Regions from separate parts of the Anaerotruncus sp. 80 genome, predicted to be linked through region 2. Evidence: riboswitches for the same ligand, from Rfam matches in the RefSeq annotation. Region 2 holds a riboswitch; each other region holds the start of a gene.
What was found. Region 2 has a riboswitch for cobalamin ahead of D1155_RS09770 (hypothetical protein). Riboswitches for the same ligand answer to the same signal wherever they lie in the genome.

Region 1 (10,192 bases), on a different contig from region 2:
TCTCGATACACGCATCATCAATGTAGGAAGCATGCTCAATACTGCCTATTTCTGCCTCCGCACATGCCATAATGCCCTTTTTTCCATGACAATGAGCCGCTACATAAGTTCCCTGTTCTTTCGCCGCATCGGAAAGTGCCTTCAGTTCTTCAAAAGAGCAGATCATAGCTCCAGGATCCCCACCGATGTTCATAACTGCACCAGTTGCCATATATTTGACAAAATCACAGCCAGCTTCAATATCTTCTCTCACAATTTTTCTTGCGTCAGCCACATCGTCAAACACTTTATAAAGTGGTCCGAATTCTGCATTGCCCGGTGCAGTCGGGGTGTTACAATGGCCGGAAGCAATCACACGCGGACCCATGATAGTTCCCTTAGCATACATGTCACGCAGCGTTACGCCCAGATTAAATGCAGAGCCACAGTCCCTAACCGTAGTATAACCGCTGCGCAGATAATCAAAGCCATATTCAATTCCTTCCACTAGTTCTTTTACCGCACTGCGATATTTAATCTGCAAAACGTCCATCGTTGTAAAATCAAAATGCATATGTAAATCCAACATACCCGGCATGAGAGTATCTCCTTTGACATCCAGTATGTCAACATCCCCCTCAAAGGCAGTTCCCGCCGGAAGAATCGTCTTAATTCTCTTGTCTTCAATCACAACATCTGCCAGTTGATTTTCTTGAACCACAAATCCCTCAGTCAAATAGGGAATCAGTCTGCAATTTTTCAAAACTAAAGTTTTCATATTACATTCCCTCCAAATCTTTACATCACTGCCCGCTCAGATTCAAAGCAGTGATTTTTCTTTTCATATAAATGCAGCAACACTGCACAAACCACTACAATTCCAAGACCAACTATCAGCAAAATAAAAATGTTGTTATATCCATCTGCGCCTTTTGTATCCAGCCATTTTCCACATAAATTATACAGCCACAGGTCAGTTGAATAGCCTACTGCTGAAGCAATCCCCATAGAAGTTCCGGTAATTTCAAAAGGAACCTTCGCTTCAGGAATCGGAGTATATAGGCCGGAACGGCTCAGCGCAATTACACTGATAAGTACAATACTCAAAATCACCGCAATTGTTTTGCTGGATTCCTGATGCGGAACAAACAGCAGACCCACAATCGTAATACCTATAGCGATACAAACCAGAATCAAGAATTTAGGCGTGCGGCACTTATCCAGAAGAAGCCCTCCCAGCGGCGAGAGGATGATTCTTACCACCGAACGATTTGCAATTGCAAAAGCTGTACTGAAAGTCACAGATACACCGAACAAGCCAGATAAAAACGGGTTGAGATATGTTGCACCAGAGATCACAATAAACAACCCCATAACAATAAACCCGTTCAACCAGGTCACCGGATGCGCCAGCGCTCTTCCAAGCATAGAAAACTTGAAATCATCGTTAGACTCTAAGCCCTTTACATCCTTCACCAGCACCATAATTAAAATAGCCACAATCGCAATTACAACGGCAAAAATTGTCGTTACATATCTGAATCCCATGCTTTCTGCAAACTGTGACAGTGCCGCCAGCACACCGTAACTCATAATTGCACCTACAATTGCTGCACACATTTCAAAGAATCCAAACATCTTTCCTTCTTCGTTTTCATCTGCCTGTGCACGAACCAATTTCAAATATGCCGACCAGTGAATGAAGGTTGTCGATACGCCGAATCCCAAATAGCAGCCAATTAACACCAAGTAGTTAGGTGCAAAGGTCATAAGGATGCCCAGACCTGCTGTCAAAAGCTGTGAAATTACAACCAGCTTCTTCGGTGAAAATCTATCTGCTAAAATACCACCCAGCAGATATCCCGGCGTTGCTGTAAAAGAAAACATCGTCAGTAGCATCCCCGCCTGCTGATTAGATAAATGAAATGCCTCCAAAAATTGCGTATAAAAAGTCGAACTTAAATAGGGCAAATTATAGCACAAAGTAGACAGGGTCAATAAAAACACAATGAAATACTTTCTTCGATCTTTCAAAATAATCACTCCTTATAATAAATTTTCTATCATTATAAAGAACTTCCTTTTCCTTTTCAAAAAACGGTATTTTCATTCTACGACTATTTTCTGCACTTTTTTCCAACGATATTGGATTTTTTGCATAAAATATGCTATACTAATAAAAAACTTTACAAGTTTTACTTTATTTCAGAGAAAAAAGCAATTATATGAAATCTTTGCGGAGGTACAGCATGGAAGAAACAATACGCAGTATACTTGGTCAGCGCATTCGTCACTACAGGAAACAAAAACATTACAGTTTGGCAGAATTTGCTCTACTCATTAACAAAAGTAAATCTTCCCTTTCAAAATATGAGCGTGGGGAAGTATCAATTGATGTGGAAACACTCATTATTATTGCAAAGAATCTTGATGTTCATATTTCACAGCTTCTTGACATGGACTATTTACTTCCAACTGAGAATTTATCACAAGAAACACCCGGTTCTTCACAACCAGGAAAAATCTATTATGTGTACGTACCCTCTCTCATACAGAAAAAAAACAAAGAGGTCAACATCTTGACCATAAATCAAGAAAAAGCTTCCTTTTATGGGCGTGTAGTCGACCCCACCGATTTTGCTAAGTGCACCTATTATTACACAGGAACAGTGCAGACTTTCGATTCATCCCAGAGGATTTTCCTCGCAAATACTGCAAATAAAAATGATTTGCTGGTTCTGGATCTTACCAGCAATTTTGGTACATCTTCAATTATCGTTGGTCTGTTCTGCAGTCTTTCCCTTGGTCGATACGATTCCTTTGTCAGCAAATGTATCGCTACCGAGAATCCTCTTACCGACCTCACCGAAGCCACTGCACTCACAGCTCCAACACGTGATGAATTGAACCAGCTAAAGAAAAGGCATATATTCAAAATACTGCAAACCTAAATTTTACAGGCAGAAATAAAGAAAAAATACCATAGCCAGCGCCACAACAGGCAGATTCACCTCATTTCTTCTGCCAGCGGCAATTTTGCAAATCAGATAAAAAATAAATCCCGCAGCAATTCCTGTCGTAATGGAGTATGTCATAGGCATCGCCACTATGGTAATAAATGCAGGAATGGCGTCATCCAGACGACCAAAATCAACTTTTTTCACTTCCATGAGAAGATACATTCCCACGATAATCAAAGCCGGTGCAGTTACAGCACTTGTCATCACCCCTGTCAGAGGCGAGAACACAACCGCCAGCAAGAAGCACAAAGCAGTTGTTACAGCAGTCAGACCGGTTTTTCCGCCTGCCGCAATCCCGGAAACCGATTCCGCATAGCATGTAACGGTAGAGGTTCCAAATAAAGCGCCCATCACAGAACCTGCCGCATCAGCAATTAAAATCGACCCGCTTCCCGGCATGGTTCCCTTTTCATCGGTCATTCCCGCCCTGGAGCTGGTGCCGATTAAAAAACCAAGGGTATCAAACATATCAACCATGGTCAATGAGATAATAAGCGCAATAAGTGACAGGATACCGGACAAGCCCGCTTTTCCTGAAATCAATCCGGAAAAATCAAGCTTAAAAGCCACGTCCGCTATTGCGCCCGGAAACTCTGCAAGGTGGTCGGGCATCGCTGTCTGTCCTGCCGCCAGACTCAGTACAATCGTTATCACCATACCGATAATCAAACTTCCATTTATGTTCAATACCACCAAAACAGCTGTGATTGCCACTCCAAGCAATGCAATCAGAACTGTAGGCGAACTGAGATCCCCGAGAGCAGGCATTCCGCTTGCTAAAGATATAATCCCTGTATCCAGAAGACCAATGAGCGCTATAAACAGACCCACGCCGGCGCTTATAGCGTATTTCAGATTTACAGGTACTGCATTGATTATCTTATCTCTCAGAGGCGAGATAACAATTAGAAAAAATAGGATTCCGGAAAGGAAGGTAAGTGCCAGCGCCTGCTGCCATGAATATCCGTAAATTCCGCATAGGGTATACGCAAAAAAGGCATTCATCCCCATACCCGGCGCCATCGCAAAAGGCTTATTGCTCAAAAATGCACACAGCAGCGTGCCTGCTGCGGCAGAAAGACATGTAGCAACCATAACGGCGCCGGAACTCATGCCTGTAGATGACAGAAATACCGGGTTCAGAAAAATGATATACGCCATGGCAAAAAAGGTTGTCAGACCGGCGCGTACTTCCTGTCTGACAGTGGTGTGATTTTCTTCCAGTTTAAATAGTTTTTTCATTAGTGCCCTCCATATAAAAAAATAACGCATCCGGCAGAGATACTTTCGCATCATATCTCTCCAATGCGTTTGCGCTGCTTCCCAGCTGGTGTTCTGACTCCAGTATCAGCATCTTTCTTCGCCTTCCCGGTTTCCCAGTGACATCATGAAGAAGACTCCTCTGTTACAGCGTTGGCGGCGTACAGGAATTTCACCTGTTTTCCTTTAAACCCTTTCGGGTACTGGCAAGCTCTTTTCAATTTTCATATATCATTATACACAATTTGAGCGAAAATGCAAGACTTTTGCATGTCTTCAAACAGGGCAAAGGCATGAAAAAAGAAATGTGACAAATATTCGTGATTCTTTTATTTTTGTCAACATCAGAAACCGTTCTCAGACTGACGGAAAAATCTCTTGAAGAGTGTACAAAAGGAAACGCCGTAAACCTGTCAAACTCCACTTATAAAGACAGCCGCCCTTTTCGCTAGGCGGCTGTTAATTATTCTTAATTCTTTAGACATCCCACCGGCACTACATAAATTCCAGCCTGCCTTCGGTAAGCATAATCACCTACGCCAATAAGAATCATTAAAAAAGCCGGTTTTTTCATTTTATCTGTGTCTATTTTTTTCGGCGTGTTGGCATAATTTTTTTCGGCGTGTTGGCGTTTTTCCAGCTTATTCACTGCATTCATTTACCATATCGCTCAAAGTATTCCTCTGCCAGCATGGACATCAGATGCACGTCGTAAAGCACTCCATTCTTCCTGCAATTCTTTCTCAGCACGCCCTCGTACTGAAATCCCAGATTCAGATACAGATGCGCCGCTGGATTTCCCGTATAATGATCCAGATAAACCCGCTTCATGCCAAACTCCTCAAAGCACAGCTTCATAGCCGCTTCCATCGCCTGCCTTCCGTAGCCTTTTCCACGAAGCGCCGTATCCGCAATGTAAATCCGCCAGATTTCACACTTCCAGCCTTCTATGATATCGCCAAGAATAATTCTTCCCACCGGCTCACCGCTCTTGCGCAGACAAATAGTGTACTGGCGCATATCCTCTACTTCATCAAACTTCACATAAGCCTTGGTCACATCTTCAAAGCTTTGCCCATCAGCAATGCTGAAAAACTCCGTTACTTCAGGCTGTCTCTCCCATGGGTCGAAGTATTTCAAACCCTCAAAAACGCTGTCGCGTATGATTAAGTCCTTGGTTTCAATCGGGTTCATATCAATTTTCCTTTTGTTGAGACAGTGCACTCTTAATCAAATACTCCATCCCTGCGGGCATATCATAATTTCCTTCCGCTCCGGCACCAAAGAGAAACGCTATCTTACATCCTGTATTTTTCTTTTCCATGAATTTCCTCAAACAACTATCTTCCTTTCAGCATATTTCAAACCCAAAAGAAAAGAAAGTACTGGACATCCTGCCAAACAGAAAAACCGATGCCCTATACCAATACTTTGCAAGATATCCAAACCGAAACAACGTAAAATACGTCGTCATAGATTTAGGCACACTATTCAGAAGCGCGTGGTAAAAACAGCATTTCCAAAAGCAGAAATCGTCGCCGACCGGTTCCATGCCCTGAGACTTGCCATTTACGCGTTAGAACAAATTCGCAAAGAAGTCCAAAAGAACTTCCACACAAAACGAAGAAAATACTTTAAACATGCCAGAACACTCCTCATCAAACACAAAGAGAAACTGGAGCCAGAAGAACTCGAACAAGTATCCAATATGCTCACACCATCCAAAGAACTAGCCCTGAAAAAACTGGCGTATGACCGATTTGCTTCCCCAGATATCTATACCGCAAAGAAAAGACTACTAGCCTTTAAAATGGCGGTACAAGCAGCAAACCTAGCCTGTTCAACAAAGTTGCCTATACCTACACAGAATTGACGTACCATTTTCCAACGGATATACCGAAGGCTGCAACAATCCAATCAAAGTCACCAAGAGAGTCGCTTATGGCATGAGAAACTACGAAAGATTTAAGAAAAGAATTCTCCATACTATGGTTCAATATTAAACCAAAGGAGACAGCTTTATCACTGCCTCCTCAGTCACTTAAATTTTTTATTTTGCGTTCCACCCCAACATTTTACATTGAACCTGAAATACTGCAAACCTAAAAGCAACCCTCTTTTGTTAGATCCAGTCTCTACAAAAGAGGCTTGCTCTTTCATCCTCTATCTGCAGGTCTGATTAGTCTAAAACTGGCTCCAGTACTTATTTTATGATTATAAAGTATTCATCCCTCAGCTGCCCATAAAAGTAGAAATTTCTACCAACGAAACTTCCCCCAGTGCTGCAGCCACCATACTCATCATAGAACTAAAATCAAACACAGGGAGCCCTGTTGCTTCCTGAATTTTCCTTCTAAATGGCGGCAAATCCGTACATTCGAGAAGAATTGCCCCCATATTCGGGCAGTTTTTCACCCCTTGCTTTACCTCCTCTAAAATTTCCTGCTCTACCAGTTCTGCCTCAAACATCTCGTCTGGATTGGTAAAAATCTTATTCCATTGCGGTGCTCCTTCAAGCCCCATCACATGCAAATCAGTATCTTTATCAACTCCACATGCCGTAAAGTGTTTCCGCGTTAAAGCCTTTCCGTTTGCTGTCAAAACACCAATGGGTCTATCCCCAATCAAATTTTTGATAAATGGAATTTGCAGCAGCGCAGAGGTAAATACGGGCACAGGCACCGCTTTACTAAGCTCAGTTTGAAACACTGCATTAAATCCACAACTTGTAGTAATTGCCTGAATCCCTTCCTCCTCCACCAAGCGCCTTGCAATTTCAATCATGCCTTGCAAAAGTTTCTGACTGGGATTCGTAATCACTGTTTCGGTACAGGCCCCCTCGACATGAATCATTCGCACCTCAAAGGGGTAGGACGCAGGATTAGTACTGTTTCCTGGCAAATTTTCCAACTGCAGCAACCCCATGGGTACTCGTCCTTCCTCCCATCGTAAAATAGCAATTTTGGGTTTTTCATTCATTTCTGATACCTCTTCTATTTTCTTTACTCTTTCCTGTAATTCAGCTCACTATCTCATGTCCTAAATTGTAACAATGAATTATGTCATTATTCTCATCCATTTCTTTCCATAAAATCTGCGATAGCACCAAATCACTTTCAGAACATCCCCTATAGCTACCATGAGCATCGCATAAGGCAGCGACAACTGAAACAGCAATACAGCCACAGCCGCCATGGTCACCTGCGCACCCAAATTAAAAGCAAAATCCATAACCATGCAAAAAACTGTATCGCCACCGGCGCGCAAAACCCCACAGACCAACATATATGCCAGCATCTTTGGCGCCAATGCAATCGTCCATGCCAACAGGGCATCACATAAAAGCTTGGTCGTTTCCGGATTAAACTGATACACTGCCGCCGCCGGACCTCGAGCAAGAACCAAGATAACCGCCATAATTATATTGATAAACCAAGTAAGTCTTATCGCAATTCTCGCCTGATTGTAAGCTCTATCCGTCTCTCCGCTACCGAGGGCATTCCCCACTAGCACAGCCGTCGCATTGCCAAGACCAAAGTAAACCGACTGCAAAAATTCGCTGATGGTATTTGCTACCTGTGTTACCGCCAAAGCCGATGTTCCCAACTTTCCATATATAGAAAAAATCGCAGACATTGAGACTGCCCAGCCTCCCTCTGTTACTACAACCGGCACAGCGGTTTTCATAACTGTCAAAAACTCCGATCGTCTAAAATTGAATAGTTCCATAGGCCCAGCTCTAAAAACATGAGACTTTTTTGTGTATACATACGTAAACAATGTAGTACATTCCATAGCTCTCGCCGCGACCGTCGCAATTGCTGCACCTTTAACACCCAGCTGCGGTAACCCCATATATCCATAAATCAGCAGATAATTCAAGCTAGTATTAATCGCCAAGGCTGCACCGTTGATTACAGTTGGCATCAGTAAATCCTGAATCGCACGGGAATTATAGTTGATAGAAAAAGACAGCGCAGCAAACAAGTAGGAAAAACATGCAATCCGTAAATACTGCGTCCCCAATTCTACCACCTTTGGGCTGCTGTCAAAAATTGAAATCAGCTGCGGTGCCATAAAAAATCCACAAAGGGTAAAGAGACAGGCAATTACAAATCCCACTACATAATCCATTCCCAAAATTTTACGGATGCGGCCGATATCTCCGGCGCCAAAGTACTGCGCTGTATAAATTGCCGCACCACTGTACAGTCCGTAACACATCGTAGAAAAGATAAAATAAACTTGATTTGCCGCTCCAACTGCCGCTAATGCCTCTTCTCCTACCAGACCAATCATCAGCGTGTCCACCAAATTTAAACCAATGCTGATTAAATGCTGTATCACTACAGGAATCGCAATAATCAATACTTTTCTGTAAAACTGCTTTTTTTCCTCCTCGTAATTAAGATGTTGCATTTGCATATACAATCCTTCCATCCACTATCGTCATTGCTACGGAAATCTCCTTAATCCTTTCAGGGGAGACTGAAAAAATATCCTCATCAAGCACAACCAGATCAGCCAGCATGCCAGGAAGCAGTCTCCCCTTGCAATCCTCTTCCCCTGACATTCGTGCCGCCATAAAGGTATAACCATCGACAGCTTCCTCAACAGTAAGCGCCTCTTTCGGATACCATCCAGCCTTCGGTTCTTCATCCAAGTCTTTTCGGGTCACAGCTGCATATATGTTCAACATTGGATTGAAGCTTTCAACGGGGCAGTCAGTTCCCATTGACATCTCTATCCCCATATCCTTCATTGTTCGCCAATGGTAACTGGTTTTGATACGCTCAGCACCCACCCGTTCTTCTGCCATATGAAGATCGTATTCAATGAAAATAGGCTGAATATATGCATATATTCCAGCTGCAATCATCCGTTCACATAAATCATCGTTTAATATCTGGGCATGAATCAATCCATGGCGCGGTTTAATCCCAGGATATTTTTTCTGCGCTGCTTCAACAGCAGAAATTGCCTGTTCACAAGCAGCATCGCCGATGCAATGCATCACTACACCTGTTCCCATTCTATGTGCCCGTTCCACTACTTCAAATAATCGTCTCTCATCACGATAAACAGCAAATCCCTGATTACCGGGATCATCACTGTAATCTTCCAAAAGCCACGCTGTCCTGGACCCTAAAGAGCCATCAATATATAGTTTCACTGTATCAAGTCTATAAAAGTTGTCCCCCTCTCCTAACCGAAACCCAGCTGCCAGAAATTCATCAAAACGCCGTAAATCTGCCAGCGCACATTGCTCACTCACTCTTACATTTAATTGATTTTCTGCAATCAGCTGTCTGTAAGCAGCGATGATATTTCGGAAATTTCTTCCCGGCAGCGTATCAAAGTCATCTGTCTGCATAGATGTAATCCCTACCCGACTCGCATCCTGACAGGTTCTTAAAATCATTGATTTAATTGCCTCTATATCTGGTTCTTCAATCTGATTGTAGACCAGATTCATCATCTCAGCAATACTGCCTGTCGGCTCACCCATCTCATCCACCTCATAATGTCCATCATGTGGCTGCGGCGTATTCTGATTCAGACCGATTACTTCCATTGCTTTCGTATTCAGCGCAGAAATATGTCCGCAGATGCGAACCGCATATATCGGATGTTCTGTTGAAATCTGGTCCAAATCTTCTTTCGTTAAATTTCTGCTGTCATCCCAGTTATCATTATTCCATCCGGCTGCCCCCACCCATTGTCCTGGTGGAATCTGATTCTTTTCAATATGGGTGCGAATAATTTCCTTCACGCTATCACGAGAATCTACTCCTTCCAAATCTGCAATGGTTTTTCCATAGCCATAACTCAGCAAATGCAAATGGCTGTCATTAAATCCAGGCAGTACCACTTTACCTTCTAAATCTACCACTGCCTCCAGTTCTTCCTCGTGCATCAGCGCCAAAATCTCC
Region 2 (10,192 bases):
CGGCAAAGGCAATCAAGCCAGAGATTCGTATCATCGGCGTGCAGACAGAGGCCTGTCCGGCTATGATCAAATCCTTTTCCGACCATGTGTTCTACGAAGAATATCCGGTAACCGGCGATACGATTTGCGACGCATTGGTTGGCGGCATTGGAAAACTCGCTTATGAGATTCTGGAAGACTATGTAGATGATTTCATTCAGGTAAAAGAACGGTCTATACGTAAGGCGGTAAAACACATGATAAAAGAGGAAAAGTATATCGTAGAAGGCGCCAGCGCGGCTGCTGTGGCCGCTGTGATGGATGAGGCAGAAAGAATCGGCGGCAAAAATATTGCTCTGATTATGAGCGGCGGTAATATTGATGGTAATTTGATGGTGGAGCTGTTGAAAGAAAAATTGTAACAAGTAGTCATTTGTGGTATGATAAAGATATCCTGATGAGAGAAGAGGTGTGGTCTGTGGATATCAAATTAAAGGAAAAGATGATTGAGGTTGTTGAACAGAACATGGAGGAATTGACTTCCATCAGAACCTATCTGTATGAAAATCCGGAGATTGGCGGTGAAGAAGAAAAGGCAAGCGCGCTGCTGACAAAAACCATGGAGACGCACGGCTTTGATGTAAGCCGGAATATTTTAGACATACCATATAGCTTTCAGGCTGTCTATGACAGCGGAAGACCGGGTCCTTCTATCGGACTGACCTGTGAATATGACGCCCTTCCGTCTATGGGTCATGGCTGCGGTCATAATATCATAGCGACAGCGCCAATGGGAGCAGCATTTGCGCTACGGGAGGCGGTGAAGGAAACCGGCGGTAAGGTAATTTTGTTTGGCACACCGGCGGAGGAATGTTTTGTTACAAAAGCGCCTATGGCGGAAAACGGAGTTTTTGATCAGGTGGATGTAGCAATGACAGTTCATCCGAGTCCGGTTAACATGTCCAGTGGAAAGACAACAGCTTTGGACGCATGGCAGGTTGAGTTCTACGGTAAGGCTTCCCATGCGGGCGCAGCACCGGAGGACGGCATCAATGCACTGGATGCGGCAGTTCATTTTTACAGTCTGATTGGATTTGAGAAGCAGTATTTGAAGAATACCAATATTTTCGGTGTATTTGTAGATGGCGGTGAGAAGTGCAGCATGATCCCTGCTCACGCGTCTGTCAAATATCTGGTAAGAGCAAGCTCTATGAAGGATATTCGAAAAATACGCGATTTGTTTGAACGGTGCGCACAGGCTGCATGCGCGGCAGTAGGCACAACCTACAAAATCTGGAACAATGAGCCGGACAATAAAAATATGGTTACCAACAGAACACTGGCGGATATCTTTGATAAGCACTATATGGCTATTGGAGGCGGGCAGATGCCTCACATTGACAGTACAGGTTCTACGGATATGGGAGATGTCAGTCAGGTTGTACCAGCGATTCATCCATGGATTGGTCTAGGATGTCCGGATTTGCAGTTGCATACCAATGAGTTTGCTGATGTGACTGTTACGGAAGCAGGAGACAGGGCGATTCGTTTGGGAGCGGAGGCTTTGGCACTGACAGGATTGGAAATCCTCTGTGATCCAGAGCTTTTAGCTGTTATTAAAGCAGAGTTTGACGAAAGTATGAAGAATAATTGAGTAGAAAGAGAGACAAAATCAGGTTCATGAAAGAGAAGACATTTCACATTACAACTTTTGGCTGTCAGATGAATGAGCACGATTCTGAAGTCATGGCAGGCATGCTTTTAGAAAAAGGCTTTACGCCGGTGAAGGAGCGAAAAGACGCTGACGTTGCCATTATCAATACCTGCAGTGTACGGGATAATGCGGATAAACGTTTTTTTGGCACATTGGGACAGCTGAAACACAGAAAAAAGGACGATCCCAATTTCCTGGTCTGCGTCTGCGGCTGTATGATGCAGCAGCAGCACGTTATTGATACCATTAAAGCCCGGTATCCATGGGTAGATATCATCTTTGGAACCCACAACATTCATCAGTTTCCAGAACTGATTGACAATGCGCTCAACGAGAAAAAGAAGCAGGTGGAAATCTGGCCTGACGGCGGCGAGATCGTAGAAGGTTTGCCTGCGAAACGGCTTTTTGAGAGCAAGGCGCTGGTTAACATCATGTTTGGCTGCAATAATTTTTGTACATACTGTATCGTGCCGTATACCAGAGGCAGAGAGCGGAGCAGAAAACCTTCAGAAATTCTCCGTGAAGTGCGGGAATTGGTAGCCGATGGTGTTAAGGAAATCATGCTTTTAGGGCAGAATGTCAATTCTTATAAAGGCGCAGATGGGGTGGATTTTGCAGCGTTAATCTATATGCTCAATGAAATAGAAGGGCTTGAGCGGATCCGTTTTATGACTTCACATCCGAAAGATTTGTCTGATAAGCTAATCCAGGCATTTGTGGACTGCGATAAGCTCTGCAAGAATATTCATCTGCCGGTACAGTCAGGCAGCAGCCGGATTCTCAAAGCCATGAACCGTCACTACGATAAAGAGCAGTATCTGGCTCTTGTTGAGAAGCTGAAAACTGCTGTACCTGGCATCACTATGTCAACGGATATTATTGTAGGATTTCCGGGAGAAACAGAAGAGGACTTTGCAGAAACGCTGGATTTAGTCAGCAAAGCACGCTATGATTCCGCTTTTACTTTCCTATATTCCATCAGGAAGGGCACGCCGGCGGAAAAGTATGAGGATCAGATTCCAGAGGAAGTTAAGCATGAGCGGTTTAATCGGCTGGTAGAATTGATGAACGGCATCAGCGCGGAAAAGAACGCCGCCTATGTGGGAACTGTGCAGCAGGTGCTGGTAGAAGGACCGAGCAAAACGGGAAGTAAAACTTTTGCAGGAAGAACCGATGGATTTAAGCTGGTGAACTTCCGTAGCGAGACTGACATGACAGGAAAGCTGGTAGATGTAAAGATTACAAAGAGCAACACCTTCAGCCTGGAAGGAGAAATTTTATGAATCCGAAGCTGAGTAATCTTTGCTCTGTCATTACAGATTTTGTGCCGGGCTGTGAGCAGGAAGCGCGGGATAGGGAAGTTATGCTTCGTTTTTTACAAGAAAACGACAATTGTCTGGTGCGGGAGAATCTGACTGCACATTTTACAGCTTCCTCGTGGATTGTCAATGATGGTGGCGATAAAGTACTTATGGTCTACCACAATCTGTATGACTCTTGGGCCTGGACTGGCGGTCACGCTGACGGTGAAGCCGATCTGCTTTCTGTTGCAATCCGTGAAGCAAAGGAAGAAACTGGGGTGCAGGATTTCAAGGTGCTGCGGCGTGTACCGTTTTCTCTTGAAATTATCACCGTAGACGGTCATGAAAAACGCGGCGATTACGTGCCGTCACACCTTCATTTGAATTTGACCTACCTGCTGCAGGCAGATGAAAATGCGCCGCTTTCTGTTAAAGCAGATGAAAACAGCGGAGTGCAGTGGATTCCTGTCAGTCAGCTTGCGCAGCGCGTCAGCGAACCGTGGATGCTAAAGCGGGTATATGGAAAGCTTATTAGCAGGGCGTAGGTGCGGTGTGCATATATTTTGAAGAAAACTCCTGAAAATATGCATGTATGGTCGAAAAATTATGCATATTTTAGGAGTTTTTTTATTATATATGCATTTCTGCAGGAATCTAATGCTACTAAATTGATGGGGAAAAAATTCATCTCCAGTGATGAGAAGGCTATAAAGAAATTTCAAACGTTGTTAGCATTAGGCGACTATAAAGATGTAAAGACTCAAACTAAAAACTGTTTTGCAGGTGAGTACGGAAGAAATTGTGAAGTGACAAAATCAACATTCGTACAGAAAGAAAAAGCTATAATTGAGTTGATTTTACGTTGCAAAAGACGAACAAAATAGCTATAATGAATTACTAAAGAGTTAACATTATAGTTATGTGCAGGCGGGTTTCTTTTTAGTGAGATTATAATGACACAATAGCAGGAGGAACAATGGGGAAAGTAATCAAGGATACGATCCATGCGAATGGAATAGATATTGGAATTTACACACAGGATTTTGAAAATGAATTCATTTCATTAACAGATATTGCTCGGTATAAGAGTGATGACCCAACAGCAGTTATTCAAAATTGGATGAGAAATCGGGATGTGATAGAATTTTTGGGATTATGGGAAAAACTCCATAATCCGGATTTTAAACCCCTCGAATTCGAGGGGTTTAAAAAACAGGCAGGAGCAAATGCATTTACAATGTCACCAAAGAAATGGATAGAAACTACAGAAGCTATTGGAATTGTTTCAAAAGCAGGACGTTATGGAGGAACATATGCCCATAGTGATATTGCAATGTCCTTTGCAACGTGGATTTCGCCAGAATTTCAGTTATATATAATGAAAGATTACAGAAGATTGAAGACGGACGAGAATAGTCGATTATCTTTGAACTGGAATTTGAATAGAGAAATTTCCAAATTAAATTATAAGATACATACGAATGCAATTAAAGAAAATCTTATTCCACCGGAATTAACGCCTGCGCAGATTGCTTATACATATGCAAATGAAGCTGACATGTTGAATGTTGTTTTATTTGGAAAAACAGCGAAGCAGTGGAAAGTCGAAAATCCTATGGTAAAAGGAAATATGAGAGATGGTGCGACACTAAATCAGCTTTTGGTGCTTGCAAATTTAGAGAGTTATAATGCCATTCTGATTACCCAAGGGAAAAATCAAAAAGAGAGAATGGAGTTGCTTCGTCAACTGACGATACAACAACTGCAGACGTTGGAAGCTGTAAGCTTGAATAATCTTCCGCAAGTAGCAGAACGCTAGTGTTTTCCTGCAAACCAGAGTTTAACAGGGTTGCAAAATTAAACCGCACTAATATATTCCTCAAGAACCTTCAGGGATTTTGGTACCGGCAGATCCGCAGGCAGGATGCCTTTTTTTACAAGGCTTTCAAAGAGCTCCATGGCTGCAGGCTTTTTTAAATTGGTCTGCTGCAAGATAGTGTCGTTTGAAAAAACCTCGACAGGAGTGCCGTGCATCAGTGTTTTACCTTCTGCAATTAATACGATTTCATCAGCCCATTCCAAAGCATAATCGACGTTATGGGTGGACATAAGAATTGTAATGCCTTGTTCTACGAGCATATCCACAATTTTGTTGACGATGATTGTATGCTTAGGGTCGAGAGAGGAGGCTGGTTCATCTAAAATGATGATTTCCGGGTGCATGACTAAAACATCGGCTATAGAAACCTGTTTCTTTTGACCTCCGGAAAGAGAGTGGGTGGGTTTATGCTGAAAATCTGTAATTTCCAGAGTTTCGATGACTTTTGCGACCTCTTTGCGTGCATCTTGCTCGCTCATTCCCATGTTAAGAGCGCCAAAAGAAATTTCCTGTGTCACTGAGGCAGAAAACAGCTGATTATCCGGGTCCTGAAAGACAATGCCTACCTTGCTTCGAAGGTCTAAAAGACCTTTTTTGCTGTAGTCCACAGGCTTTCCGTCTAAGTAGAGTGTACCTTCTGAAGGTTTGTGAATGCCGTTTAAGCACAGGAAAAAAGTAGACTTTCCAGCGCCGTTTGCACCCATAAAGGCAACCTTGCGGCCACGCTCAATTTCCAGACTGAGTCCGTTTAAGGAATAGCTTTTTTCGTCGTCGTAGGAAAAAAGTAAATTGTCTGCTTTAATGATAATATCTTTGGTCATGTCTTTCGCGGAAGCTCCTATCTCCATAATTTAAACCATAAAGTAAAAGCCAAAAGGGCAGTTTCATAAAGTACAATGTAGTAGATATTTCTTTTGCTGGTGGGATGGCTTTCTTCCAGCACTCTAATTTCACCATCATATCCTCTGGACTCCATAGCGTCATAAAGATTTCTGGAACGCTTCATAGATCTGATAAACAGTGCCTGCACCATAGAGGCAAAAGATTTTATTGATGTTTTAAAATCCTTGTGTCCAAGGCGGGCGCTTTGTGAAGTGGAAATGTAGTAGGCTACGTCCAGCAGCACAAAGATATAGCGGTAAATCAGAAGCATGAGCTCTATCATAAGAGCTGGCACATGAAGCTTTCTGAGGACGCTTAGAATATCTGTCATAGTAGTATTAAAAGATAAAAAGTATAGACAGGATACGGCGGCTAGTGCTGTAGTGATAAGCTGTGCCCCATGCAAAATGCCTGCAAAACTTCCAGTGACGTACCAGCTTCCAATAGGAACGGCAAAGGCGTCAAGGGGACGTTTTCCGATGTTGATGATAATGGCAGCAGTGCTCAGTATGAGAAAGGCCAGGGGAACCATCATCAAATTTCTGTATCTGGCAGCGGAAATACCGCCGCGAACAATGGTTAGCCAGCTGTTGACTCCAATGACAAAGACGCCCATAGCAATGGAACGACTGACAATACAAAAAATAAGAGTCAGCATTGCAAAAGCGAACTTTTCCATGGGGTTTACATATCTGAGTTTTGACAAATAGCACAGCTTATCTACAATAATCATAATTTATTTATTCATCCTTCATCCATTTTTTTCTTTCGTAAAACCGACCCATAAAGAAGGCGAGAATGCCGACTCCGATACCGGTCTGTACGCAGAAAATTAAACTTTCGATTTCACCGGGAATTTCGCCGCCCAGATAGCTTTCTAAAATCGGTGTAAACCAAGGTTCATATTCACCGCCCTGTATCTCTTCTATAGCGCCGCCGGCAGCGTCATCAGAGCCGCCAAATTCAGCGTCTTTGAGCATTAAGAAGGGTACGACTGCGATGAGAATTGCCAGAATCAGAAGCAGAACCACAAGACCCTTTTTAGATTTCTTCTTATTCATATTATTTGCCCTCCTTGATAAATCCGATTGATTTCAGTTCAGGTTTCGCAAAGGATTCTAAACCGATGACGATGATAACAGTCAAAATGCCTTCCACGATAGCAAGAGGCACTTGTGTCGTAGCAAAAATACCCATGAATTTCGCAAGGGAAGCGCCGACACCTCCTACTTCTGAAGGATAAGCCAGAGCCAGCTGCAGACTGGTAATGCAGTATGTAAGCAAATCACCTAAGGCAGCTGCCAGAAATACAGAAAACATTTTGTTTACCTTTAACTTTTTGCATAGCTTGTACACGCCATAGGTGATAAAAGGTCCTGCGATAGCCATGGAGAAAGTGTTCGCTCCAAGGGTAGTAAGACCGCCGTGAGCCAGCAGAATTGCCTGAAATAAAAGTACGATAATTCCCAAAATGCTGACTGCTGCAGGTCCAAAAAGGATTGCGCCAAGACCGGTTCCTGTCATGTGAGAGCAGCTTCCTGTAACCGATGGAATTTTTAGCGAGGAAATTACAAAGATAAATGCACCTGCCATGGCAAGTACAGTGATAATTTTTCTATTATCTGTAAGGGTATTTCTGATGGAGAAAAAACCCCAGATAAGAAATGGAACGCATATCGCTCCCCATACCAGACAGTAGGTTCCGGGTAAGTAGCCCTCCATAATGTGCATGGCATTTGCCGTGGGAACCATACCAAAGACCAGTGAAAAAACTGTTACAATTGATAAAAATAATTTTTGCCTTTTTGTCATAAAGTATCTCCTTTCTTGATAAACAAATGAACAAAACACGAAATGTTGTATCTCTACGCAATAAAAAATCCTGTCATTTATGACAGGTGCAGCGATAGAAAAGTATGCAAAAAATACTTTCCGTTTCGTGTTCACACCCGGTCATCGTTCGTAACCTGTGTAAATTGGCTGTATTTGGGTAGTTCTTCTGACTTAGACATCTGGCACCCTTATCTTGCCTTCCCAGTTTCCCAGTGACATAAATTAAGATAGGGCTACGTCATTACAGCGGCGCGACCGTGCAGGACTTTCACCTGCTTCTCTTTTAAACCCCTTGAAAGGGACCCTTATACATTCAATTGTAACCTCATTATATTACCGGAGGTTGTATTTTGTCAAGCGGAGGATAGGGGCAAAAAAAGATTCTGTACAAATACGATTTGATATGATACAATGTCAGCGTAGAAACGTTGATGCTTTGAAATAACAACTGAATGACAAGTATTTCTTGTCTGTTTTAACAGCAAAGAGGGAAACAGGTGCAAATCCTGTGCGGTTGCCGCCGCTGTAAGGAAGGAGTCATGCCGAAATACCACTGGACAGATAGTCTGGGAAGGTGTGCATGATGAAGATATCCGAGCCAGAAGACCTGCTTGAAATACTAGGAGTGCGCCTGACGGTTATCAGGTTTCCTAAACGACAGATACAGAAAATACGGGCTGTAGCATATTTTGCTACAGCATTTTTATTATTCTAATATTAAAACTTGCTTAGGAGAAATCAAAGTGGAAGAAAGAGAGTTAGAGCTAAGGAAGAAGCTGCTGATTGAAAAGATCAGTCGAAATCCAGACAGGAAATACGGGCAGAATGACAAAACTTCTGCTGTCTGGAAAAATTATGCATTAGCAAGTCCGGACGGCAAATGTGTCTACCAAAGCTTTTCTGATGAAGAACTGCTCGCTTATCTAAGGCGTTTAGCGTCAGAACTGGGGTATGGCCCTACGCAGGGAGAAGTATTTTGGGTACTGAAAGACTACATCAAACAAAGGTTTGGTAAATGGCCTTATGCGCTTCGTGCTGCAGGGCTTTCCGCGTCAGCAGGTAAAGGCGGAAAAACTATGGAGCAGATGGAAAAAGAGCGATTGCATAAGGAAAAGCTTCTTGACATGGTCAGAGAAAAAGCACTAGAGCTTGGGAAAATTCCGCATCCCAGAGATTTGCCTGAGGTTTGCAGGGAAATCAAAAAATATTACAGCGGCTGGACTTCTGTTATTAAAGCTGCAAAGTTGGATGCTGATTTTCTTAAAAGAGCAGTCTATAAGATTCCTGATTTAGAACTGGAATATATCAATATGCTGGAAGCAGTTAGAAATTTTGCTCATGAAATAGGACGAAGTCCTCTTCATGGAGAAATTGAACAGGCTGTTAAGCAGGCGCTCATAGAGCGATGCGGCTCCTGGCGCAATGCGCTGTTTCAGATTGATTTGGAACCGGTTCTCCGAATGGAGCCTTTTCACGATATTTATATCGACCATAGAATGACAGAAAATCGAAGGCTCCATTCTGACAGTCTCTATGGCTGCTATTATAAGGTATTGAATCTGGATGAAGATGATAGAAAGCGCCTTGGTATGGTAAAAGATATCTATCTGAAAAACGGAAAAATTCCTATGAAAAAGGAAGTGCCAAGACAGCTGCGGCAGGATTTGCACGAAAAATGCGGTTCCTGGGGTAACGTTCTCTATCAGATTGGCGTTACGCCAAAGGAATACTACGAGGAGAAAAATAAAAAGAAAAATAGTAATCAAGGAAAGTAAGAGGAATAAAAAGATGAATCAGAAACAAGACACCGCGATTCTGGTAGTCAGCTTTGGCACCAGCTATAACGAAAATAGAAAGGTCACAATAGATGCTATTGAGCAGGCAGTTGCGGATGCTTTTTCAGATTATCCGGTGCGGCGTGCTTTTACCAGTCAGATGATTATTAATAAGCTAAAGAAAAGGGATGGACTTCATATCGACAACGAAGCTGAGTCACTGCAGCATGCAGCAGCAGATGGATTCAGAAAGCTGGTGATACAGCCGACACATTTGATGAATGGAACAGAGTATCACGACCTTCTGCGCGATGTGGAAAAACATAGAGATCTTTTTGCAGCTGCAGTACTTGGAGAACCTCTTTTAACTGATAAAGAGGATTTTGAGAAAGTTGCAGCTGCCATGGTGGAAGACACAAAAGAGCATACGGATGAAAAGACGGCCGTGGTGTTGATGGGACATGGAACAGGTGTTGAGGCAAACAGGGTATACTTTGATTTGCAAGATGAGCTCAGAAAACAGGGACACCACAACTATTTTATCGCAACTGTGGAAGCGGTACCAACTCTGGAAGATATTCTTCCTGCCTTAAAGGAAGGCGGTTATGAAAAAATTGTGCTGCAGCCTTTAATGATTGTTGCAGGCGATCATGCCAATAACGATATGGCAAGTGATGATGAAGATTCATGGAAAACGATTCTGGAAAAAGAGGGCTATGCGGTGCAGTGTGTACTGCGAGGCATGGGGCAGATTCCTGCAATCAGAGAAATTTTTGCGCAGCATACAGCAAGGGCATTTGAAAAGCTTAAATAAGCATCCCGATAAACG
Region 3 (10,192 bases), on a different contig from region 2:
GTATCCTCGCCAGTTCCTCCTGCGCATTTTTCAGCGTTTCTCTCTGCTCTGCAGTAAGTCCTGTAAATTCCCTCATGTAGGACAGATTATCTTCCATCTGCGCTACATTGCTCATGCCGGAAAGTACTGTCATCACCCCGTCTAAATCAGCCGCAAAGCGAACTGCCCACGAAGCAACCGATGAATCCGGTTCTGCTTCTTTAAAAATCTTAACGACAGATTCCGGCGGTGTTGCCAACATGCCCCCTTTTACTGGTTCCATAACGATAACCGGCTTGCCGTGTTTTTTTGCCACTTCGTAACAGCCTCTGGACTGTACAGTCGGATTTTCCCAATCCGCATAGTTGATCTGCAGCTGCACAAACTCCATCTCCGGATGGGCTGTCAGAATCTCTTCCAGTTCCTCCGGGGTAGAATGAAAAGAAAATCCGACATGCTTAATCAGTCCCGCCTTTTTCTTTTCCTGCACCCAGTTCCACATATCATACTCGTCGAAATAACGGCTTCTGCCCTCTCCCAAATTGTGCAGCAAATAAAAATCGAAATATCCTGCGCCTGTCTGTTTCAAAGAAACCTCAAACTGTTCATAGGCTTCTTCCTTGGTCTTGCAATTAATCCATGCTGCATTCTTTGTGGCTAGCTGAAAGCTTTCCCGTGGATATCTTTCAACCAGCGCCTTGCGAATCGCATCTTCCGAACCAGCATAAGCCCAGGCTGTATCAAAATATGTAAATCCCGCTTCCATAAACAAATCGACCATTTTACTGGTTTCCTCTACATCGATGACGCCGTCCTTCTGCGGCAGTCTCATCAATCCGAATCCCAGCTTCTTAATGTCTTTCCCAAGGTCATTCATCACATTTCCTCCTTTTTGTTGAATTAAAGTGCGTACGCTTTGAAAATCTCTGGCAGACAGGTCTCGCAAAATTCTTCTGTGCGCGCTCTCAGACTGTAGCTGCCGTCACTTACACTCCAGCAGAACATCTGCCCGTAAAGTATATCCGCCAAAGTATGGGTTAAAACTTCTGCCGGCGTATCTTTTGCCAGATTTCCTTCTTCTACCCCTGCCTGAATCAATCGGCTGATCGAATCCAGATCAAACTTGAGCTTTCCACGGGGACCTGTCTCCTCCGAAGAAGAAATATCAGACAAACTTCTGATCCACTCCTGAGAAAGCTTATATCCGCTGTCTTCAATACATGCCGAAAAATGCACCATATAATAGATGATTTTTTCTATGAAAGTATCCTGCAGGCTCATGGCCTTATCCAAAACCTCGCTGAAAGCACCATATCCAAGCGCAAATACAATATCCTCTTTCTTCTTAAAATAAGTATAAAAGGTGCCCTTCGAAACACCTGCCAGTGCAGTGATCTCGTCAACTGTCGCCTGAGAAAGTCCTTTCTCTGCGATAATTTTGCTGCCTGCATCCAGCAGTTTTTTCTTTGTTGCAAGGGCAGCAATCTGTCTGCTCGTCATAAGCGTGCCTCCTTTTTCTTTATTATACTGTATAATTGACTATCAGTCAATGACTTATAGTCAATTTTAAAAAAACTGCACTGCTTGATATTTCCTCATCAAACAGCGCAGCTTATCTCTTGCAGCATATGTTTATTTCCTATCCTGCTCCCACAGTTTATCTGCCACCGGCGCCCAGTTCTTTGCATATTCTGTGCACTTTCCACAAAGATGCTCACAGGATTCCGGCGCTTCTAAATCCGTAGATTTTGCTCCGGTCTTCTTTACTAATTCCTGCAGAATTCCTGGGTTTTCCAGCATAGGGCAAGGCCGCAGATGATTGTCATTAAACGGCTGTCCATCACGATATGCAAGAAATAGCGGCTGACGCAAACAATCAAGAAGTGACTTTTCTTTGATATTAGCGCCGGAGTAGTGAATAAATACACAAGGTTCCACGTCTCCGTTGGCATTGATATGGCAATACCTTTCCCCTGCCGCAATGCAGCCATGTACAAACTCTCCATCGTTTTGAAAGTCAATCGCAAATATCTCTTTACCACCTGTAATACCGCGGATTTCCCTGATTTTATCGTGCATATAAACTCTCTGTTCCGGTGTCAAAAGCAGTTCTGTACTCGCATTGACACCCACCGGCATATAATGGAAATACCATGCAAAAACACAGCCTTTATCGATAAGCATATCCAGGAATTCATCACTGGTTACAGTCAAATAGTTCTTGCTCGTATAGCAAATCGACACACCGAAAGGAATTCTCTTTTCATGCATCAAATCCATCGCCGCCAAGGCTTTCTGGAAATGGCCTTCTCCTCTTCTCCCGTCGTTGCTTTCTTCAAAACCCTCAATGCTAACCGATACAAAGAAATTACCTACTCGAAGAAGGTCGTCACAGAATGCTTCATCAATCAGTGTACCGTTGGTAAACGCATGAAATGCACAATCGCTGTGTTTTTCGCACAGACGGATAATTTCCTTTTTCTTAATCAGCGGTTCGCCGCCGGTGAACAGAAAAGCGTGAATACCCAATTCTTTACCTTCTGTGATAATTCTATCCATATCCTCAAAAGAAAGGTTCATTTTATCGCCATATTCCGCAGCCCAACAACCGGTACAGTGCATATTGCACGCTGTTGTAGGGTCCATCAGAATAATCCATGGAATATTGCACTGGTATCTTTCAGACATTTTCAGAGAAGTCTTGTAACCACGAAAACCAGACTCATATCCGGCATTTAAAGCAAAGGTCTTCAAAATATGCGGATCCACATTGCGCAAAATATTTTGTGTATAATGGGTCCACTTGCTATTCGGGTCTTTTGCCAGCTTTCTCAAAAGTTCATAGGAAGAACCTTCCCATGCGTCTCCTAAAATTTTCTCCAGCATATTAATCATAGGAAGCATAACTTCGGTCAAATCCTTTTCCTGTCCCTTGTTGATAATCGACTCCAAGCCTTTTTCGAAGGCTTTTCTTTCCATGATATGTTTTACATCCTTTACCAAAATATTCCACCTCCAGTTTATTCGTCTCTATGAAGATATATTTCCTTTTTTTCGTAACATATTATACTGCACTTTTCAAAAATTAGAACTAGACAATTTCCTGGATTTGACTAATCAAAAGCTGCACCAAAATGGTGCAGCCCGTATTTTCTGCATGTCTCCTAACTCAGAGGGCATCGTTCTTACTCACCTTCCCGTTTCCAGTGGCTGGTCTAAAACCATCGAACAAGAATTCCCCCATTACAGTGGCGGTACCGTGCAGGATTCTCACCTGCTTCCATCTTAGCGCCCAATCCAATCGGGAGAACATGATTTAATAAATATCTTTTTTTACATACCGCAAATAGCCGGCTCCAATCCCAAGCAGCCCAATTACCATCCCGATTGCGACCAGTGTCCCATCGAGACTGCCCGCTGTCACGATATCCGCTCCTTCGCAGTAGGCGAAAGGCGTCACATATTTTAAAAACGCCGCCACTTCCGCAATGTTGGCAATGAGATTCAGAAAATACATCATAAAAGCGATGCCAAGTCCGGCGCCCACGCTGCCTTTACGTGTGAAAGCAGAAATCCCGAAGCAAATCCCCGCCAGCTCCAGTTGCAGCAGATAATACGCAAGATGCAGCAAATTGATTTCCCTCCAGGGAATCGCTTCACCTACCGCCGCTATAGCACACACAGAAATCCCATAAACCAGCAGATTTATCGCCGTCACCTGCACCAATACCGCAAGGAGTTTTTCCGTCACGACCCGCCTGCGGCTAATCGGATGGGGCAGCAGGAATTCAGCCGTTCCATCTTTTTCTTCCTTGCTCAAAATGCCAGCCGCGCACAGACAGGCATAGAATGCGCCGCCAAGCCCCAGCACATTCCCACATTCAATAGCATAAAATCCGGTCAGCATGCCGAAGTTCAGACGGTCCATTCCAAAAGCGTCGGAAAAAGAGCCCATGGAAGCAAACACATCGCCAACACTCTCCATCTGTCCTTTCATCTCCGGAAAGAGGAAGATGCAAACTGCCAGAAGAAAAGAAATGGCAGCAGTCCAAATCAAAAACGAAACGCGTCCCTGTCTCAACTCATGTCTAACCAATATCACAGCGCCTCACCATCCTTTTCATAATAGTGAAGAAATACCTCTTCCAAATCCGGCTCAGATACGGCGAGATCCGCAATCTGTCCATCCGCAAGCCTTCTCAGCAACTTGTTCATATCGCCGCTGTAAAGAAAGCTGGTCTGCCCCGCAATCTCTTTCCGGTCACGAATTCCGCAAAGTCCGTCAAGATTTACGCTGCCGCAAACCGCAACACGCCTGGCGCTGGTGCGAGAAAGCGCCTCTACACGATCGCAGGCAATGATCTTCCCTTCACGAATGATTGCGGCACGGCTGCAGTTTCGCTGCACCTCTGACAAAATATGACTGGACAAAAAAATAGTCGTTCCATCTGCATTGCGCTCCCGAAGGATTTCAAAAAATTCTTTCTGCATCAGTGGGTCAAGACCGCTGGTCGGTTCGTCCAGAATTAAAATTTCCGGCTGATGCTGCAGCGCGCAGACAATGGCGACTTTTTTCCTGTTACCAAAAGAGAGTTCCTCCACTTTTCGTTTCTCAGAAAGTTGTAATCTTTCACAAAGCCGCACAGCTTCCTTTCTGCAGTCCTTTTTTCGCAAGTCCGCAGACAGCTTCAAGATATCTTTCACCCGCATTCCGCGATAAAAAATTGCTTCCGACGGAAGATATCCAGTCCTGGCAAGAATCTGCTCTCTTTCTTCGCAAGCAGCAAGTCCGCTCACCCAGGCGTCTCCTCCGGTCTTTTTTATGAGCCCCATCATCGTGCGGATTGTCGTAGATTTCCCTGCGCCGTTGGGACCGATGAATCCAAAGAATTCTCCTTCGGAAACGGTCAGACTGACGCCGGAGATCCCCCGGTTTTTTCCATAATATTTAGTCAAATTTTCTAACTTGATTGCATCCATCTCGTCACTCCTTCCGAAGATAAATACTTTTCCAAAATGCGATCAGTCTGGTAAAATCCTTTTCCATTTCTGCGGTATTCACAGGTCCTCGCTGCACCATCTCCCACAGATATCCTTCCGACGCCCAGTACATCTCCCTGTACATCATGGGAATATCCAGTCCTGGCACAAACTGCGCCGGATCAAAGTTGATACGGGCACGATCCGCTTTCAGGTTAAAATACCGGTGATAGCTTTCAGAAACAGCTGCGCAGATTTCCGGGTCCTTTTCGTAAAATGCTTTGATGGTAAAATTCGCCATGTCCGGATACTGACTGATCAGTTCCATTTTTGCCCGCATGCCCCGTTCCATGCTCTCAAACAGCCCCTGCTGGCTGTAGCATTCGCATTCGGTCAAATAAGCAATGGTCTTCTTTGCACAAGTATCCCACAAAAACAGATATAATTCCTTCTTGTTGTGAAAATAGTGGAACAGCAGCGATTTGCTGATTCCCGCTGCCTCTGCGATTTCACGCATAGGACTGTTATGATAGGTATTCTGCGAAAAAACCTTGTAACCTGCATTGATGATTGCTTGCTGTTTTTCTTCCGGCAAAGAAAAAAATTTTTCGTTCACGGTAACTCCTCCATTCCCGACCGACTTTATTCTATTATAAAGCCGTTGACCGATTTTGAGAAGGGTGCAATTCCTTCTATCCAGTTTCCTGGTATTTTCCTACGGCAGGTTTTGCATATGATTGTGCATATGTCGCCACTTCATCACTAATTTGCACAACTTCCACTCCTGCTGGTTGTGCAAATCCTACTGCCCACGCTGCCTCTTGCACAACTTTTGCGCTCCGTAACGCGAAAAAACATTTTTTTCATCAAAAAAGTTGTGCAAAACGAGTCATTTTTATCTTGCTTTGCACAACATACATAATATTAAACGCCACGATTTTCGTAAAAGTTGTGCAAATTACTTTTTTCAAGCTTTCCCTGCACAACCGAACCAACAAAAAGTTGTGTAGAAACAATTTTTATCGCATCATCTGCACAACCGCAATCTGAAAACGCGTATCTCCCGCAATACATTCTTCTGACCCTGCGATTAAATATCACAGATAACGCAATCACATGCTCCGCTTCTTGTTCATCACCCGTTTAATCTGATCTACCACGTGGAGAAAAGACCCCTTGTCCACCTTATAACTATAGGAAACCAGTTCCCCGCCCCGCTCGCAAAAGCTGCGCAAAAACTGCTTTTCCTTAGACGCGATAAAGGTTTCATAGCCTTCCGGCACGATGACTACATCGTTCTCAGCAAAGAACTGTTCCTCTTTTCCAAAGAACCCCGCAAGCTGCGTCGCCATCCCTTCACTCCAGCTGCCCAGCCCCTGGCAGTTATTTCTGACTACACCCGCGAATGCGTCGCTGGCGCAGAAAATGCCCACCTTCTGCGTATCTCCAATTTTAGCCAGACGGACAATAGTATGCACCGACGGCGTCATGGCAACCATCGCAAGCGGTTTATTGCTTCTGAGGTAGGATTCCACCTCTGTAAAATGGGTGGACGTAGTTAAAATCAAATCGTAATCCGCATTGAGACTTTCCGCCGCTTCCTTGATTCTGTCAAGATCAAAGGCTGCCGTCTCAGCATAGCCAATCTGGGAAAGCTGTCCCTCAATCATCTGTAGCGTCTCAGGATTACAGTCCACCAAAGCAACCTTCACCACATCGTACTTTTCCGCAAGACCTCTCAGCTTCAGATTTAAGTAGATTTCCATTTCCCTTGGCGTAAACCCCAGACTTTCCAGTCTGGTGAAGAGTTGGTCGATTGCTATCATGGCTTTTTCCTTGCGGCTGGCAAAATCCTCTTTCTGATCTATGACAAAAGAACCGCTGCCCTGCACCATTTCTACAAAACCCTGTTCTTCCAGATATTCATAAGCGTGCTTAATGGTGCCGCACGCTACGCCGATTTCTCCGGAAAGATCCCGCACCGTTGGCAATTTAAACCCCGCAGCCAGCTTCCCGTCTTTAATTGCATCGGAAATTCGCTCCGCAATTTGCTTGTAAATCGGCTTCTGACCTGCCGTGTCCAGTTTAAAATCCACAAACATAGCTATTTCTCCACGGCAAGATATGCTTTCCTGCCATCTTCATACAGATTATTTCCCTGACTATCGATGATCACAACTGCCGGAAGGTTTTCCACTTCCAAACGGCGCACCGCCTCTGCGCCCAAATCTTCATAGCAGACTACTTCCGCTTTTTTGATGCACTTGGCAAGGAGCGCTCCAGCACCGCCGATGGCGCCAAAGTATACCGCACCGTTTCGTTTCATGGCCTCGATTACCTCTGGCGAACGCTTGCCTTTTCCAATCATGCCCTTAAGGCCCAAATCCAAAAGCGCCGGTGCATATGCGTCCATACGGTAGCTGGTCGTTGGTCCCGCAGAACCGATTACCTGGCCCGGTTTTGCCGGTGCAGGTCCTACATAGTAAATAATGCTGTCCTTCACATCAATGGGAAGCGCCTTTCCCTCTGCCAAAAGTTCGCAAAGCCGCTTGTGCGCAGCATCTCTTCCCGTATAAATCACGCCACTAATCAGTACATTATCTCCTGCGCGCAGGTCTTTTGTCTTATCTGCCGTCAGCGGCATCGTAATTTTCTTCTCCATATCTTTCCGCCTCTCCTTCTATAATACTGCACTCTTATGTCTGGTTACATGGCAGTTGATATTGACTGCGCACGGAAGCCCTGCAATATGGGTTGGCAAGGTCTCGATGTTGACTGCAAGCGCCGTGGTTTTTCCGCCAAAGCCCTGCGGTCCAATGCCAAGTGCATTGATTTTCTCCAGCATTTCTTTTTCAAGGTCTTCATAGAACGGATTTGCATTTCTCTCATCTGCCGGACGCATAAGGGCTTTCTTCGCAAGAAATGCTGCTTTATCAAAGGTTCCGCCAATGCCGACTCCTACCACGATAGGCGGACATGGATTAGGGCCTGCATCCTCTACCACCTTCAGGATAAATTCTTTTACACCGGCAAGACCGTCAGACGGCTTCAGCATTTTAATCTGGCTCATGTTTTCACTGCCAAAGCCCTTTGGCGCAACGGTAATTTTTAAGGCGTTGCCTGGCACGATGTCATAGTAAATCACCGCCGGCGTATTGTCTCCTGTATTGACTCTATCGATGGGATCCTTGACGCAGGATTTGCGCAGAAAACCTTCCGTATAGCCCTGGCGCACGCCTTCGTCTACAGCGTCCTTCAAATTTCCGTCGATGTGCACCTCCTGCCCAATCTCAAGAAAAACGCATGCAAGACCGGTGTCCTGACAGATTGGCACTTCGTCTATATCTGCAATCTGATAGTTCTCTTCGATTTTATCTAAAATATTTTTTGCAATGTCAAAAGGCTCACAGGCTTTGCATCCTGCAATAGCACCTTTGATATCCTCCGGCAGATGGCAGTTTGCCTCGATACAAAGGTCTCTGACCGTCTGTGTAATCTGTTCTGCTTTGATTTCTCTCATGATATGTTCCTTCCTTAAATGTGCAGCTTAATTCTGTTCAAATCGCCGGTTTCAACATCCCAGCGCTCGCCTACAAGACCGATAATCAGATACATCTCCTGCATGGAGTCATAAAAGATTTCTTTCAGCAGGCGGAAGTTTTCAATCTCACCGGTAGAACGGACGTGGATTCTAGGGCCCGTGCAAGGGTGTACCAGCTCGCCGATTTTCACGTGATCCTCGTCAAAAAAGCTGACGGAAAGATCCTGCGCGATGTATTCGTTGACTGCATTTTTCAGCGCATCGATGTCGATATCCGGTTTTTCCTTAAATCCCAAAGAAAAGCCCCTCTTGATATCTCCATGATAGCACTTCTGGAAAAGTTCCTGGGGCATGCAGTGCTCCACAAGGTCTTCTGCGGTATGCGCCATCTTACGATAACGAACGGACTTGTGCACAGTCTCCGCAATATCCTGAGGAAGCGGTCCAAATAAGTTCGGTCTGGTAATGATAATCTGCTCCCCTACACCGATTAAAAGCTGTGCGTTGGTTTTCAGGAAAGGAAACAGTAGTTCAAAGTGCTCGATGATAACTCTGCGTCCCTTCTTGATGGCTTTTTCGGTCGCTTCTGCCAGTTCGTGCATTTGTGTAAATGCAGACTCAAAGCGCACATCCATGTGATAAGTATGAGGTGCATAAAACCCTTCGTCTTCATCTACATCTAAAATCGGCAGTGGTCTTACATTGACGCCGCTGTCATCGTTGCAGAGGTCCAGACCCGGAAACATGCCCTTAATCAGCATGCTCTTTCCGGCGCCTGCCTCGCCGATAATTCCAATGAGTTTATCTTCTGGATCCAAATACTGCTGCGCAATCTGCATCCCCAGCTCCAGCATACGCCTGTTTCCTCGGGGTGCAAAAAACACGCTATATAAATGAGGAGAATTGACCATATAATTTCTTTGTTTCGGCATTTTTCCAACCTACTTTCTTTACGTATTCATTGTCATCATTGTATCACATTTTTTATGATACATCTACTATTTTGTATCAGATACAATTTTGGTGCAATTTTGCTGAAATATTTGCTTTGCAATAGATTCTGATTTATACAGACGCATATAAGACGGATACTAAAACAGCGGCCTTCATCTGCCGCTGCTCTATGTCCTGTAATTCAACCCTCTATAATACCTTTTAACCTTTAATATCCTGTTTGATGCTGGTTGTGGATATATCTGGTGTCCTTTCCAGATAAACAACTTCTGCACCCTCTTCCTTAAGGAAATCAAATTTTCCTTCCCAATCATCTCCAATAACAAATGTGTCCACATGATATTCATGGATATCCGAGCGTTTTTGCTCCCAACTAGTTTCCGGAATGACAAGATCCACATAACGGATTGCTTCCAAAAGCTGCTTTCTCCGCTCATAGCTAAAATAGCACTTCTTCTGCTTTTCATTCCAATTAAACTCGTCGGTAGAAAGAGCCACAATCAAATAGTCTCCATACTCCTTAGCTCTGCGAAGCAGATTAATATGCCCATAATGGAGCAAATCAAATGTACCGTAGGTAATTACTCTTCTCATATTTTCTCCCTTACTTAACTTGTACTCTTCCTTAGGAGGATATCCGCCAAACGTGCAGATGCTTTTCCGTCGTTTAAAAGATTATACTCCTGATTAAATTGTTTCACTGTAGAATCGTGCTTATCAAAATCTATTGCATGAATT

Region 1: it holds a riboswitch for cobalamin, as region 2 does, so the genes downstream of both, D1155_RS13230 (NCS2 family permease) here and D1155_RS09770 (hypothetical protein) in region 2, are expected to answer to the same signal.
Region 3: it holds a riboswitch for cobalamin, as region 2 does, so the genes downstream of both, D1155_RS01000 (radical SAM protein) here and D1155_RS09770 (hypothetical protein) in region 2, are expected to answer to the same signal.

The regions. Positions count from the first base shown of each region.
Region 1 covers NZ_QWES01000029.1:12,701-22,892, forward strand. The annotation lists gene D1155_RS13215 (amidohydrolase family protein) at 1-757, opposite strand, end outside; gene D1155_RS13220 (MFS transporter) at 778-2,022, opposite strand; gene D1155_RS13225 (helix-turn-helix domain-containing protein) at 2,229-2,930, shown strand; gene D1155_RS13230 (NCS2 family permease) at 2,934-4,241, opposite strand; cobalamin riboswitch at 4,307-4,482, opposite strand; gene D1155_RS15605 (hypothetical protein) at 4,729-4,917, opposite strand; gene D1155_RS13235 (GNAT family protein) at 4,914-5,453, opposite strand; gene D1155_RS16025 (hypothetical protein) at 5,455-5,583, opposite strand; gene D1155_RS15610 (transposase) at 5,761-6,132, shown strand; gene D1155_RS13255 (aspartate/glutamate racemase family protein) at 6,492-7,238, opposite strand; gene D1155_RS13260 (MATE family efflux transporter) at 7,317-8,684, opposite strand; gene D1155_RS13265 (amidohydrolase) at 8,665-10,192, opposite strand, start outside.
Region 2 covers NZ_QWES01000017.1:34,139-44,330, reverse strand. The annotation lists gene D1155_RS09815 (threonine/serine dehydratase) at 1-401, shown strand, start outside; gene D1155_RS09810 (M20 family metallopeptidase) at 458-1,633, shown strand; gene miaB (tRNA (N6-isopentenyl adenosine(37)-C2)-methylthiotransferase MiaB) at 1,660-2,976, shown strand; gene D1155_RS09800 (NUDIX hydrolase) at 2,973-3,539, shown strand; gene D1155_RS15665 (hypothetical protein) at 3,663-3,878, shown strand; gene D1155_RS09795 (KilA-N domain-containing protein) at 3,971-4,813, shown strand; gene D1155_RS09790 (ATP-binding cassette domain-containing protein) at 4,852-5,721, opposite strand; gene cbiQ (cobalt ECF transporter T component CbiQ) at 5,712-6,488, opposite strand; gene D1155_RS09780 (energy-coupling factor ABC transporter substrate-binding protein) at 6,496-6,816, opposite strand; gene D1155_RS09775 (energy-coupling factor ABC transporter permease) at 6,818-7,567, opposite strand; cobalamin riboswitch at 7,727-7,910, opposite strand; cobalamin riboswitch at 8,038-8,218, shown strand; gene D1155_RS09770 (hypothetical protein) at 8,332-9,363, shown strand; gene D1155_RS09765 (sirohydrochlorin cobaltochelatase) at 9,377-10,177, shown strand.
Region 3 covers NZ_QWES01000001.1:212,737-222,928, forward strand. The annotation lists gene D1155_RS00990 (aldo/keto reductase) at 1-856, opposite strand, end outside; gene D1155_RS00995 (TetR/AcrR family transcriptional regulator) at 880-1,479, opposite strand; gene D1155_RS01000 (radical SAM protein) at 1,612-2,982, opposite strand; cobalamin riboswitch at 3,116-3,309, opposite strand; gene D1155_RS01005 (ABC transporter permease subunit) at 3,296-4,081, opposite strand; gene D1155_RS01010 (ABC transporter ATP-binding protein) at 4,078-4,959, opposite strand; gene D1155_RS01015 (TetR/AcrR family transcriptional regulator) at 4,964-5,575, opposite strand; gene D1155_RS01020 (GntR family transcriptional regulator) at 6,072-7,061, opposite strand; gene D1155_RS01025 (Fe-S-containing hydro-lyase) at 7,064-7,621, opposite strand; gene D1155_RS01030 (fumarate hydratase) at 7,640-8,479, opposite strand; gene D1155_RS01035 (alanine-tRNA synthetase second additional domain-containing protein) at 8,494-9,354, opposite strand; gene tagD (glycerol-3-phosphate cytidylyltransferase) at 9,656-10,048, opposite strand; gene D1155_RS01045 (CDP-glycerol glycerophosphotransferase family protein) at 10,063-10,192, opposite strand, start outside.